DNA from 2 places in the Gallintestinimicrobium propionicum genome. Region 2 is predicted to be linked to the other one. Evidence: predicted binding sites of a transcription regulator. Region 2 holds the regulator's gene; the other holds the start of a gene.

Evidence for each region. Region 2 encodes HrcA, which represses chaperone genes, less so after heat shock. Its sites were predicted from a motif close to TGTTAGCACTCNNNNNNNNNGAGTGCTAACA; they were not measured.
Region 1: clpB (ATP-dependent chaperone ClpB) is a predicted target of HrcA. The motif match lies at 2,941-2,971, and genes of this name have one in related genera.

Annotation. Positions count from the first base shown of each region.
Region 1 is NZ_JAOQJY010000011.1:45,985-53,535, forward strand. Features, by position in the region: gene OCV62_RS09540 (type 2 periplasmic-binding domain-containing protein) at 1-1,210, shown strand, start outside; gene OCV62_RS09545 (glycoside hydrolase family 32 protein) at 1,236-2,720, shown strand; gene OCV62_RS09550 (hypothetical protein) at 2,759-2,902, shown strand; gene clpB (ATP-dependent chaperone ClpB) at 3,100-5,694, shown strand; gene OCV62_RS09560 (MATE family efflux transporter) at 5,863-7,218, shown strand; gene OCV62_RS09565 (polysaccharide deacetylase family protein) at 7,360-7,551, shown strand, end outside.
Region 2 is NZ_JAOQJY010000027.1:14,886-22,436, reverse strand. Features, by position in the region: gene dnaK (molecular chaperone DnaK) at 1-1,460, opposite strand, end outside; gene grpE (nucleotide exchange factor GrpE) at 1,544-2,167, opposite strand; gene hrcA (heat-inducible transcriptional repressor HrcA) at 2,197-3,225, opposite strand; gene OCV62_RS15815 (DUF6465 family protein) at 3,632-4,111, opposite strand; gene OCV62_RS15810 (sensor histidine kinase) at 4,268-5,569, opposite strand; gene OCV62_RS15805 (response regulator transcription factor) at 5,594-6,280, opposite strand; gene OCV62_RS15800 (Na/Pi cotransporter family protein) at 6,422-7,551, opposite strand, start outside.

The DNA of each region.
Region 1 (7,551 bases), on a different contig from region 2:
GGCGATGTGTACAGCACCGGATGGACATATTTATTCCTTTCCATGGATTGAGCAGCTTGGAGCAGGGAAAGAAGCCATTCAGGCAATCGGAGATATCCCGTATATTAACAAAAAATGGCTGGATTATCTTGGACTTGAGATTCCGACAACAACAGATGAACTGGAACAGGTATTAATTCAATTCCGTGATCATGCAGATGAACTTGAAAAAGAATTTTCCATTGAAGGTGATGTAATCCCGATGTCATTTATTATCAATAATGGAGATCAGGATCCTGCAATTTTGATCAATGGATTTGGAGAAGGTTATGGAGATACAGGGGATCATTTCGCTGTAACGGATGAAGGAAAAGTTATTTACACAACGGTTCAGGAAGGTTATAAAGAAGGTATCCAATGGTTGCATAAGCTTGTAACAGAGGATCTGGTCGACCCGGAAGCATTTACACAAGAGTGGTCCACCTATGTGGCAAAAGGAAAGAATCATCGATATGGTCTCTGCTTTACATGGGATATTGCAAATATCGATAACAATGAAGATTATGTGATGCTGCCAGCGTTGACAGGACCGGATGGAATGAGAAATATCACAAGACAGAACAACAGCGAAACAAGCGGATTCGATCGTGGAAGATGTGTCCTTACATCCAGCTGTCGTGACACAGCACTTGCCGCCGCATGGATTGATCAGATGTATGCCCCCTTTCAGTCACCGCAGAATAACTGGGGAACTTATGGAGAAAAGGATTCTTTTAACATTTTTGAACTGTCCAGGAATAAAGATGGCGGAGAAATGCTGAAGCATATGGATCTTGGAACTCAGTCTCCGGTAGAAGTACGTGAGGCACAATCTGTAAATGGTCCGCTTGCAGTACTGAATGAATATTATGATGTATATGTAACACAGCCAGAAGATGCAAAATGGCGTTTAGACAATATGCATGAAACTTATCTGCAGGATATGAACAGCAAGTATGTTTATCCAAACGTCTTTATGAGCATTGAGGATACCAATAAAGTGTCTCAGTACGATACAGATATTAGAAAATATGCAGAGCAGAAGAAAGCAGACTGGATCCTGAATGGTGGAATTGAAAAAGAGTGGGATTCCTATCTGAAGAAAATGGAACAGTATGGACTTTCTGATTATCTTTCAATTAAACAGAAATACTTTGATCAGTATCAGAAGTCATTGAGTGAAGAAAAATAACGCTACGAACAATAGGAGAATTTACATGAGTGAGATGTTAGAAAAGGCTAGAAAATATGAAGATGAACAGGGAAAGCAGATAAAAGCAGAAGATAGACCGGCTTTTCATGTGAGTCCATATGTCGGATGGATGAATGATCCGAATGGTTTTTCATACTATCAGGGAGAGTACCATCTTTTTTATCAGTATTATCCATACGATACACACTGGAACAGTATGCATTGGGGTCATGTGGTTAGTAAAGATCTGCTTCACTGGAAACATCTTCCAGCAGCTTTGGCACCGGATGAAGATTATGATAAAATTGGATGCTTTTCAGGAAGCGCAATAGAGTTAGAGGACGGAAGACAACTGCTCCTCTATACTGCGGTAGATCAGGAAACAATGGAAGATGGAACTGTAAGGGATATTCAGACACAGGCAGTGGCTGTTGGAGATGGAAAAGATTATAAGAAATATGAGAAAAATCCTGTTCTGACAGCCAAAGATCTTCCGGAAGGTGCAAGTAAAGTGGATTTCCGTGATCCAAAGATCTGGAAAGGAAAAGATGGGAACTTCTATTGTGTTATCGGAAGCAGACCGGCAGATGGAAGTGGACAGATTCTTCTTTATAGAAGCGAAAACGGATTTGACTGGAAATTTGTCAGCATCCTTGCAAAAAATAAGAAACGTTTTGGAAAGATGTGGGAATGTCCGGATTTCTTTGAACTGGATGGGAAACACGTTCTTTTGACCAGTCCACAGGATATGCTGCCGGAAGGCTTGGAATATCATAACGGAAATGGTACTTTATGTATCATAGGAGAAATGGACAAGGATAAATATACCTTAAAAGAGCAGTTTGCGCAGTCTGTGGATTATGGAATTGATTTTTATGCAATGCAGACGTTGGGAACCCCGGATGGACGGAGAATTATGATTGGCTGGATGCAGAACTGGGACACGATTGCTCATCGTTGCAATGACTCAAAATGGTTTGCACAAATGAGTCTGCCGAGAGAATTATCTGTGAAAAACGGAAGACTTTATCAAACGCCGATCAAAGAACTCGATGCGATGCGAAAAGACAGAGTTGAGTACAATAATGTAGTAATAAATAATGATACGATCTCATTGGATAAAATCGAAGGACGAACGATCGATATGGAGCTTGTGATACGTCCGGAAGATAAGGAAAATGTCTATAAGAAATTCGCATTACGTTTTGCACAGAATGAGAGGTTTCATACAGAATTGTGCTTCCGCCCGGATGAGTCTGTCCTGAAAATTGACAGAACATTTTCGGGAAGCGAACGAGCATTGGTTCATCAGAGAAGATGTCTGGTAAATGGAGATGCCAATGAATTAAAGCTTCGCGTGATTTTGGATAGATTTAGCGCAGAAGTATTTATTAATGATGGCGAGCAGGTTATGTCGGCTGTCATATTTACAGAGCAGGAGGCAAAAGGAATTTCATTCTTTGCGGAAGGTGCAGCTAAAATCGATGTGGTGAAATACGATCTGGTTTAGGAAACACATGATAAAACTTACATGGAGTTGGAAAACGCATGGATAATGATAGGGGGATTCCTAAAACGGGAATCCCCTTTGCAGTACAGATGGTGCGTGAAAAAATAGGAGCACTGCGTGTAATGCCAACCAGAGAGGAAATTCAGAAGCTGCTGGCAATCCGCATGCAGACAGGAGCATGACTTGTAGAGTTCACACATTCACACAATCTTCACAAAATAATTAGCACTCACCTCTTGACGTGGCTAATAGCTGGTGTTATAGTAGGATTCAGATGAAGTGTTATAGCTTCACTAGAACAAACAACAGCGGCCGGAAGGTTCCAATAGAGGAGCCGAATGGCGAAACCATGATAGATTGAGTAAGGAGGGAGCTGTGTATGAACATTTCCAAATTTACCCAGAAATCCGTAGAAGCAGTGCAGAACTGTGAAAAGCTTGCCTATGAATACGGCAATCAGGAGATCGAAGAAGAACATCTTTTATACAGCCTTCTGACCATCGAAGACAGCCTGATCTTAAAGCTGATCGAGAAGATGGAAATCCAGAAGGAGCATTTTGTGGACCGCAGCAAACAGGCGCTGGCAAAGCGCGTAAAGGTGCAGGGCGGTCAGGTTTATATCGGCAAGGACTTAAATCAGGTGCTGATCCATGCCGAGGATGAAGCAAAACAGATGGGAGATGAATATGTTTCTGTAGAGCATCTGTTTTTGTCCATGCTGCAGTATCCGAATAAGGAGATCAAGCAGATCTTTACCGAGTACGGCATCACGCGGGAGCGTTTTTTACAGGCATTGTCCACGGTGCGCGGCAATCAGAGAGTCGTTTCGGACAATCCGGAGGCTACTTATGATACATTGGAGAAGTACGGACAGGATCTGGTAGAAAAGGCGAGAGCCCAGAAGCTCGATCCGGTCATCGGCAGGGATAATGAAATCCGTAACGTGGTTCGGATTCTTTCCAGAAAAACGAAGAACAACCCGGTTCTGATCGGTGAACCCGGCGTCGGCAAGACCGCCGTTGTCGAAGGACTGGCACAGAGAATCGTGCGGGGCGACGTACCCCAGGGGCTGAAAGATAAAAAGATCTTCGCACTGGATATGGGTGCACTGGTAGCAGGTGCCAAGTATCGGGGCGAATTTGAAGAGCGTCTGAAGGCAGTGCTGGAGGATGTGAAGAAGAGCGAAGGACAGATCATTCTGTTTATTGATGAGCTGCATACCATCGTCGGTGCGGGCAAAACAGACGGTGCACTGGATGCCGGCAACATGCTGAAGCCTATGTTGGCGAGAGGCGAGCTGCATTGTATCGGTGCAACGACACTGGATGAATACCGCAAATATATTGAAAAGGATGCCGCTCTGGAACGTCGTTTCCAGCCGGTGCAGGTGGATGAGCCTACCGTTGAGGATACCATTTCCATTCTGCGTGGCTTAAAGGATCGTTATGAGGTGTATCACGGCGTAAAGATTCTGGATAATGCATTGGTAAGTGCCGCCGTTTTGTCCAACCGTTATATTTCTGACCGGTTTTTGCCGGATAAAGCGATCGACCTGGTGGATGAAGCGTGCGCACTGATCAAGACCGAGATGGACTCCATGCCTGCGGAGCTGGACGAGCTGCGCCGTAAGGTCATGCAGATGGAAATTGAGGAGGCTGCGCTGAAAAAAGAAGACGACACCCTGAGCAAGGAGCGTCTGGAAGCACTTCAGAAGGAGCTTGCGGAGTTAAAGTCCGAGTACAACAACCGCAAAGCGCAGTGGGATAACGAGAAGAAGAGCGTAGAGAACCTTTCCAAATTAAGAGAAGAGATCGAAGCGGTCAACAATGAAATTCAGATTGCACAGCGCGAAGGCGACCTGGAGAAAGCTGCAGAGCTTTCTTATGGCAAACTGCCGGAGTTGAAAAAACAGCTGGAGCAGGAAGAAGAAAAAGTAAAGAAGGAAGACCTTTCCCTGGTTCACGAAGCGGTAACTGATGAAGAAATCGCCCGGATTATTTCCCGGTGGACAGGTATTCCTGTTGCAAAGCTGACAGAAAGTGAGCGCAATAAGACGCTGCATCTGGATGACGAATTGCATAAGAGAGTCATCGGTCAGGATGAAGCGGTAACGAAGGTGACGGATGCCATTATCCGTTCCAAAGCAGGTATCAAGGATCCGACCAAGCCCATCGGTTCGTTCCTGTTCCTTGGACCTACCGGTGTCGGTAAGACGGAGCTTGCAAAAGCGCTTGCGGCGTCCCTGTTTGATGACGAGAACAACATGGTCCGGATCGATATGAGTGAGTACATGGAGAAATACTCTGTGTCCCGTCTGATCGGAGCGCCTCCCGGATACGTTGGCTATGAAGAAGGCGGTCAGCTGACAGAAGCAGTCCGCAGAAAGCCCTACTCAGTTGTCCTGTTCGATGAAATTGAAAAGGCACATCCGGATGTCTTCAATGTTTTGCTGCAGGTGCTGGATGACGGCCGGATTACGGATTCCCAGGGCAGGACCGTGGACTTTAAGAACACGATTCTGATCATGACCTCGAATATCGGCGCGAACTATCTGCTGGATGGCATCGATGCGGACGGCACGATTAAGCCGGAAGCAGAAGAGCTGGTAACGAAGGATCTGCGCGGTCACTTCCGTCCGGAGTTTCTGAACCGTCTGGATGAGATCATCCTGTTCAAGCCTCTGACGAAGGATAACATCAGCGGTATTATCAATCTGATTGTCGCAGACTTGAATCATCGTCTGGAAGATAAGCAGCTTTCGATCGAACTCAGCCCGGATGCGGAGCAGTTCATTGTAGACAACGCATATGATCCGATTTATGGCGCGCGTCCGTTGAAGCGTTATATCCAGAAATATGTGGAAACGCTGTCTGCAAAGCTGATCCTGGCAGATCAGGTACAGATGGGTGACACGATCCTGATCGCAGTGGAAAACGGCGAGCTGGTCGCAAAGAAAAAGCAGCATAGCGTTTAAAGCTGCAGACTGTAGAAGCACTCGGCGGGAGGAGGTTTCTCCTGCCGGGTGCTTTTTCTCTTTACAAAATCAACTCCTGCGAGTATTGTGATAGATACGGGTCGAAAAACGACCTGAAAAAGCGCATATTGATGCAGATTCTGTGGATAGAAAGGCTTTTACAGGGGAATGGAGAGAGAAAAGAAAACAAAAGCAATAGAAATGACAACAGGTTCGATCTGGAAGAACCTGTTTTTCCTGAGCTGCCCGCTGGTATTTTCCCAGGTGCTGGAAGTGCTGTTTAATATGAGTGACGTAGCGGTGGTAGGGCGCTTTTCGGACTACCGGGCGCTGGGGGCGGTTGGTTCGACAACGCTTCTGGTCACGCTGTTTACCGGCTTCCTGATCGGAATGGGCTGCGGTGTCAATGTGCGGATGGCGCATGAGCTGGGTGCAAGGCGCAGGGAATCCGTGATCAAAACCGTGCATTCCGCCTTTGTAATCTGTCTGATCGTCGGTCTGCTTGTGGGTGCAGCCTGTTTTTTCTTTGCAGAGGGACTGCTTGGAATTCTGCATACCAAAGAAGAGCTGATGGACAGTGCTGTTTTGTATCTGAAAATTTATGCACTGGGCATGCCGGGTATGGCACTGTATAACTGCGGCAACGGTATTCTGAGCGCCACCGGGGATACGAAACGTCCGCTGGTATATCTGTCCATTGCAGGAATTGTAAACGTTATTTTAAATCTGTTTTTTGTTATCGTGTGCCATATGGCAGCAGAGGGCGTGGCCATCGCCAGTGTGATCGGACAGTATTTATCTGCACTTCTGATCGTGATTCATCTGCTGCGACGGACGGACGACTGTGGGCTGCACCCTTCGAAGCTCAGACTGGATCCGGCCTGCGGAAAAGCGATTCTGGTGCTTGGCATACCCACCGGTATCCAGAATGCCATCTTTGCTATCGCGAACCTTTTTGTGCAGTCCGGCGTCAATTCCTTTGATGCGGTGATGGTGTCCGGAAATGCAGCTGCAGCAAATGCGGACACGCTGATTTTTAATATTATGGCAGCGTTTTATACCGGCTGTTCCAGCTTTATCGGACAGAACTGGGGCGCTGGCAACCGGGAACGGATGAAAAAGAGCTATCTCGTCGGGCTGACCTATTCCTTTGCGGCAGGTGCGATCTTTGGCGGACTCCTGCTGATTTTCGGACGACAGTTTCTGTCGCTGTTTGCGACGGAGCCTGCTGTAATCGATGCCGGAATGCAGCGTGTGAAGATCATGGGATTTTCTTATATGATCAGTGCGTTTATGGACTGCAGCATCGCAGCCTCCCGAGGAATCGGAAAGAGCATTGTGCCGATGGTCATCGTTATTTTAGGCTCCTGTGTGTTCCGGGTGATCTGGGTGTATACCATTTTTGTATGGATTCATACGATTCCGGCGCTGTACTCCCTCTACTTTTTCTCCTGGGCGATTACATCTGTGGCGGAGGTGCTCTATTTCAGGCACAGCTTTCGGCAGCTGGAATTTCAGAGCTGAGTCCGGGGACGAGAACCGTCAAAGTCCGGTAGTTCTTCTGCAGACAGATAAGGTTTTGGCGTTGCTGCGCCGTCCTTTCCGAATGATAGAGGGCTTCTGCTGCATAGATTAAAAAGAAGGAACCGGAAAAGGCGGTTTTCCATGGAACATAAAAAAGAGAAACGAAATGAAAGGGCAGCAATTCAACTGGGACTTTTTCTGGTTGGATTGCTGCTTTTTGGAACTGCTGCGGGAGGGCAGCTGACAGGGGAGGAAAAAAACGGGAAGGAAAAGGCAGCAATACAGACTTCCGGCGGTGTATCCGATGCAGTAGAGCCCAAAAAGATTGCCCTT
Region 2 (7,551 bases):
TTGTTGATATCGTCATCAGACATGTTGGAACCAGCGGTAATGGTGATATGCTGTTCCTTGCCTGTGCCCAGATCCTTAGCGGATACATTTACGATACCGTTTGCATCGATATCGAAGGTAACCTCGATCTGCGGTACGCCACGCATTGCAGGCGGGATACCATCCAGACGGAACTGTCCAAGGGACTTGTTGTCCTTTGCAAACTGTCTCTCACCCTGCAGAACGTTGATATCAACGGCTGTCTGGTTATCAGCTGCAGTAGAGAAGATCTGGCTCTTCTTAGTAGGAATGGTTGTATTTCTCTCAATCAGTCTGGTTGCGATACCACCCATTGTCTCAATGGACAGAGACAGAGGAGTTACATCCAGCAGCAGGATATCACCTGCGCCTGCATCGCCTGCCAGCTTACCACCCTGGATGGAAGCACCCAGTGCAACGCACTCGTCAGGGTTTAAGGACTTGCTGGGTTCATGACCGGTCAGCTGTTTTACCTTATCCTGTACAGCCGGGATACGGGTAGAACCACCGACCAACAGTACCTTGCCAAGCTCGGAAGCGGTAATGCCTGCATCCTTTAATGCGTTCTGAACCGGAATTGCAGTACGCTCTACCAGATCGCTTGTCAGTTCATCAAATTTTGCTCTGGACAGATCCATATCAAAGTGCAGAGGTCCGTTTGCGTTCATGCTGATGAAAGGCAGGTTGATGTTGGTTGTTGTCGCACTGGACAGCTCCTTTTTCGCCTTTTCAGCTGCTTCTTTCAGTCTCTGCATTGCCATCTTATCTTTAGACAGGTCTACGCCCTGCTGAGCCTTAAATTCGGAAACCATCCAATCAATGATCTTGTTATCGAAATCATCGCCGCCCAGATGAGTATCACCATTGGTTGCCAGAACTTCGATAACGCCGTCGCCGATTTCGATGATGGAAACATCGAATGTACCGCCGCCTAAGTCGTATACCATGATCTTCTGTTCTTTTTCGTTGTCAAGTCCGTATGCCAGAGCTGCTGCGGTAGGCTCGTTGATGATACGCTTTACATCGAGGCCTGCGATCTTGCCGGCATCCTTTGTTGCCTGACGCTGAGCATCGTTGAAGTATGCAGGAACAGTGATAACTGCTTCGGATACCTTCTCGCCCAGATAGTTCTCTGCGTCAGCTTTCAGCTTCTGCAGGATCATAGCGGAAATTTCCTGAGGGGAATATTTCTTTCCGTCGATGTCTACCTTGTAGTCCGTACCCATATGTCTCTTAATAGAAGCGATGGTGCGGTCTGCATTGGTAACTGCCTGACGTTTTGCAGGCTCGCCGACCAGTCTCTCACCGGTCTTTGTGAATGCAACTACGGAAGGTGTTGTTCTTGCTCCTTCTGCATTTGCGATAACGGTAGGCTTGCCGCCTTCCATAACTGCTACGCAGCTGTTTGTTGTACCAAGGTCGATACCAATAATCTTACTCATAACTTTTCTCCTTCTGCCTTATCGGCTATCTCAAGCAATGTCTTATGTTCTGTTCAAATCTATGAAAAGCTGCCTGCAGGCTTTTATTCCTGCACAACAGCGACCATGCTGTGACGTACCACGGTGTCCCTGTACATGTAGCCCTTTAAAAGCTCCTGTGCTACAGTTCCGGGTTCCAGCTCATCGTTTTCCACCTGCATCACTGCGTTGTGGAAGTTGGGATCGAACTCTTTGCCGACCGCTTCGATCGGTTTTACACCAAGGTTTTCAAGCTCTGTCAGCAGCTGCCTGTAAACCTTGTTCATACCGTCTACAAAAGGAGCATCCTTTTCGTCTTCCGGTACGGTTGCAAGTCCTCTTTCAAAATTATCTACAACGGGAAGGATCTTTTCGATCACGCTCTTTGCGCCTGTCTCGAACATCGCAGACTTTTCCTTTTCGGAGCGCTTGCGGAAGTTCTCGAACTCAGCCATCTGCCGCATTACCTTATCCTGCAGCTCGTTGATCTGTGCCTTTACGGCATCTTCCTTTTTCTCTTTTTTTCTTCCGGAAAAGAAGCCTTTTTTATCTTTTTCCTCAGAAGCTTCCCCATCTTCCGGGGTTTCTGTATTTTCTGCGGAAGCCTCCGCAGTTTCTTCACATTCTTCCGTATTCCGTTTTTCCTGCGTTTCGGTTTCCGATGTGTCCTGCTTTACTTCCTCTTCCATTCTCTCTTCTGCCACGCCTGTCACCCTTTCTACTTCTTATATAAAGTATCCAACTCGCTCATCAGTGTTTTTAAGGTACCGATGACCTTGTCATAGTCCATTCGTTTGGGGCCGATGATTCCGATTGTACCTCTCATGCCCTCTCCCAGCTCATAGGTTGCAGTTACAACACTGCAATCCTTCATGGATTGAACCGGTGTCTCATTGCCGATATAAACCTGAATACCGGTACCGCTCTCTTCAGAAAGAGAATCCTGAACCAATTCTCCCAATGCTTTCTTTTCTTCGAAAACATTGATCAGCTCACTTGCCTTTTCCCGGTTATCTGTCAGCTCCGGATATTTCAGGATGTTATTGGTTCCGCTGGTATAGATCTTTAAATCCTCATCCGACCGGATCGCTTCGGCAACTGCATCAATCACACCACTTACAATGCCGCTGTGAACGCCTGCCTGCTGCTTCATCGCCGAAATCATTGCAAGATTGATTTCATCAATCGACAGCCCATTCAAATGGGTATTCAACAGGATGTTCAGTTTCAGGAGTGTCGCATCATCCAGATCCTCTTCGACCTGAAGCATCGTGTTCTTGATCACATTGCCTTCTACTACAACAACTGCCAGAAGCTGATGCTCATCTACTTTTGAAAGCTGGATGAATTTCAGCTTATTGCGCTGATACTGGGGTGTGGTGATCATCGCCGCATAATTGGTGTTGGTCGCCAGCACTCTCGCCACTCTCTTTAAGAGAGTGTCCATCTTTTCATCCTTTTCCAGAAGCAGACCTTTTAACTCTTCCACTTCACGTTCCCGCTCACCCAGCATGGTGTCTACATAAAAGCGGTAACCCTTATCAGAAGGAATCCGTCCTGCAGAGGTATGGGGCTGTAAAATGTAGCCCATCTCTTCCAGATCGGACATCTCATTACGGATGGTCGCGGAACTTAAATTCAAATCGGTATACTTGGAAATTGTCCTGCTGCCGACCGGCTCTCCTGTCTCCAGATAGTTCCGAATAACTGCCTGCAGAATTTTCTTTTTCCTTTCATCGAGTTCCACGTTCTCACCTGCTTTCTGATTTGTTAGCACTCAATCAATTGGAGTGCTAACACCTTCTGATGATTACATTACCACTCCCCTATCCTATTGTCAACAGATTTTCCCAAAATACTTGTGAAGATAGTGTGAAAAATAAGCGTGATCGCTTATTTTTCGCACAGCTATTTGTGCCACAGGCGTCACAAAGTAGTTAGGATCGCAGAGCCGAACTGGACGTTCGCCTCGCGATTCCTTCGGCGCAAAGCGCCTGCGGAATGGAGAATTTATGAAAAAAGCAGCCGCACCGGGAAGGATTCGTCCCCGATACGGCTGTTCTTATTTCTGTGTATTATGTACGTTCTGACTCTGCAGCGCCCGCTCAGATTATGGCGACGCCTGCTTTCGATTGCGGTGTCTGCTCAGACACTTAGATTCCGAAGCTTCCGCTCGTTGTACCGTTGATCACATAGTATACTGCGCTCTCTTCCGGCTTTACATACAGCTCAACGCTCTTGAACTCTTCCGGTGCGTTGCCCAGGTCATACTGCCATACATCTTTGGCAATCTCAACCAGTCTCTCAGTTGTGTATTCCTTGCCTGCAAACTGAACGCTTACCTCAGTCTTTACAGCTGCTGCTTTTGTTGCGCGCTTTGCCGGCGCTTTCTTTTCAGCGGTTGCCTTTGCTGTTGTGGTTTTCTTTGCAGCTGTTTTCTTTGCTGCGGGCTTTTCCTCTGCTTTAGCTGCAGCTGTTGCTTCTGCTTCAACTGCTTTTTCTTCTGCCTTTGCTTCAACAGCCTCTGTCTTGGGTTCCTCGGTCTTTACTGCCGCAACAGTCTCAGCTTTTACGGTTTCTTTTTTATTAACGGGTGCCTTTGTTACAGTTTTCTTCACTGTGCTTTTTCTCATAATGATCTCCTCCTTAACACCCAGGTATCCATTCTCCTTGTCATATCATTATCTAGCAATTACCTGAATTTAGTGATTAGTTTACTTCTAAAACCAGATATTGTCAACCTTTCCTCTGTTTTCGCCGAAAAAATTAACGCTTTTTAGAAAATATTTTTACATTTTATTTATTCCGGACATCGGAATTTCGACAAAAAATGTACTTCCGGCTCCAGGCTCACTGGTAAGCCTTACACTGCCCCCATAATACGCCGTGATATGCTTCACAATCGACAGTCCCAGGCCGGTTCCGCCCATTTTTCGGCTTCTTCCCTTGTCCACCCTGAAAAAGCGTTCAAAGACACGTTTCTGATCCTCCGGATCGATTCCTACGCCATCATCCTTTACTTCTATATATACTGCCTCTGGCTCCTGCCAGATTTTTGTCCAGACATGTCCGCCCGGATGGTTGTATTTGATGCCATTGCTGATCAGATTTGATAAAAGCTCCCGCATCTGCTGCAGACTTGCCTGGAGGATCACATTTCCACATGAGCCCGAAATTTCCACCTTACAGGATGCCGCCTGTGGTGTCAGGGATTCCAGGACCTCATCCATCACACTTTTTAAATTTACCTTACTCAGCGTTACCTCCGCATCCTTGCTTTCCAGCCGCGAGATCATCAGGATATCATCGATCAGACTTGTCATATGCTCTGTTTCCTTTAAAATCCTCGCAAGGAAATCCTTCCTGGTCGCCTCATCCTTGACAAAATCCTGACTCAACAGCTCCGCATAGCCCCGCACGGACGTAATCGGCGTTTTAAGCTCATGGGAGGCATTACTGAAAAATTCCTGGCGAATTTTACGGTCCCGCTCCATCTGCACCATCTGCCGTTTGATTTCATCAGAGCGGATATATCCGGAATATCTCGCTGCAACTGCAACGCTTACAACAAACGCAACCATCATTCCGACAAGCAGAAGCGGAAGCACTACGATCATATACCGGAAAAGGCCGGTGTAGGGAATCGACATACGAATAATAGCCTTTCCATCCTCTGAAAGCTTTGCTACATACAGCATCTCCTGACCAAGACTTTCAGAATAACGGGTCGAACTGCCCTCACCCTTTTCAAGTGCCTCCTTTACCTCCTGCCTGTCAAGATGATTTTCCATACCGTCCACATTTTTCAGATCAGAATCAGCAAGCACTGTCCCGTCTTTTGCGATTATCGTAACCCGGACATTCGCATCCAGTGCAGAGGCATGAACCTTCTGTAGCTGCTCCTGCAACGGTTTATCCGTATCGAGTGTGTATTCGACTACGGAAATCGTCTTTTCCATCATCTCCACATTTTCCTGCCGCATCCGGCTTCCAAGAAAAAAAGACGAAACAATACTGCTGATCGCCAGCGCCAATACTAAGATCATGCCAAAGCGGACCAGTACCGGATTTTTTATCATAATTTTTTTCATTTCCCCATTTTTCCTTTTGCTTTCCTATTCCTGAGGCTTCATAAAACGGTAGCCGACACTGCGCACCGTTTTAATGTAGTGTCCCGCCTCTTCCCCCAGCTTCTGGCGAAGGGTTTTGATATGGATATCGAGCGTTCTCGTCTCCACGTCCGCCCGCCAGTCCCAGAGCTTATCCAAAAGCTCATCCCGCGATACCACACGGTTCTGATTTTCTGCCAGATAAACAAGCAGCTCATATTCTTTGTAGGTTAAAAGAACCTCACTTCCATTTACCTTTACCTCCCGCGTTTCCAGATCCAGATGCAGGGCACCGCAGTCGAAAAGCTTCGGCTGTTCCGGTTCCTCCTCTTTAGTACGGCGCAGCAGGGAACGCACCCGTGCCAGCAGCTCCAGCACGCTGAAGGGCTTGGTCATATAGTCGTCTGCGCCCCCATCCAGTCCTGCTACCTTGTCGTATTCCTTATCCTTCGCCGTCAGCACCAGCACCGGAAGCTTTTTCCATGCATCGTTTGCGCGAATTTTACGGATTGCTTCCAGTCCGTCCATTCCCGGCAGCATCAGATCAAAAATCGCCAGCTGGGGAGCCTTTACTTTAAATGCGCCAAGTGCTTCCTCCGCAGTTTCAAATGCCGCAGTCTCATAGCCGGAACCGTTCAGTGCCACCTGAACCAGATTTCTGATATTTTCATCGTCCTCTATAATATAGATCATTCCGGATTCTCCTCCTATATGCATGATACCCGCTGCGCATGTCGTGTACGATGTGCTGCACAGTGTAATCTCAGCTCCGTTCGATAAGCTCTGCCAGGTATCTGTGTGATATGCTCTGCTTTCTCCGCCATACCGTCAGCCTTAGATCCGGATCGCCGGTATCCCGGCCTCAGCTTCTGCCTTTACATAGTCTGCAACATTGACTGCATGGTCAGAAATACGTTCCAGATTGCTTATAATATCCAGGAAGATCACACCGCTCTCCGGGTCACATTTTCCTTTAGAAAGTCTGCGGATATGTTTTTCCCGCATCTCCCCTTCCAGCTGATCCACGCTCTGCTCCAGCACACGGACTGCATTTGCAGACTTAACAGAACCTGTTTCCCTCGATTCTACCGCAATCTGCAAGGACTGCATCGCCTGTGCGGAAATCAGTTCCAGATCCGCTTTTCCCTTTTTGGAAAAACTGCCGGAATTTTTCGATAGCGTCTCCGCCAGCTCTGCGATATTTTCTGCATGATCGCCGGCCCGTTCGATGTCGCTGACCGTATAAAACAGGTTTTTCACCTGCTCCTGCTGCCCCTCTGTCAAGGAAAGATTATCTACCTCTACCAAAAACTCCGTCAGGATTTTTTCCATACTGTTGATATCTTTTTCCCGCTCGTATACCTTCTGCGCCTTCTGCGGATTTTCTTCTGACACGGCCGCAAGCGCAAGCTCCAGGTTCTGGCAGGTCGCATGCCCCATCACAGAAACCTCCTGCACTACCGTTGCCAGCGCAAAGAGCGGATTTCCAAGTACTCTGCTGTCTAAGCGTTTCGCCATCTTTTTTGCTTCGCTGCCTTCGAGTTCTCCTGCTGTCTGGTCGCTGCCAGGCACAAGCTTTCCGGAAATCCATACCAGCTTTTCTGCAAATGGAAGCATCACAACCGTACAGGTAATGTTGAATACTGTGTGGAAAATGGAAATATCTACACTGTTCATCGTAGACGCTCCCCATGCCGGGAAAATCAAAAACAGCACGTACATAGCCACTCCAAACAGCACTGCGCCGATGACATTAAACAAAAGATGAATCACCGCCGCGCGCTTGCCGTTTCTGTCAGAACCAACACCGGACAAAAGCGCTGTCACGCAAGTACCAATATTCTGTCCGAGTGTAATAAACACCGCAGATCTCCAGTTGACGATCCCGTTCATCGCCAGCGTCTGCAAAATACCGACGGAAGCCGAAGAACTCTGGATGATTGCAGTGACAACCGTACCAGTCA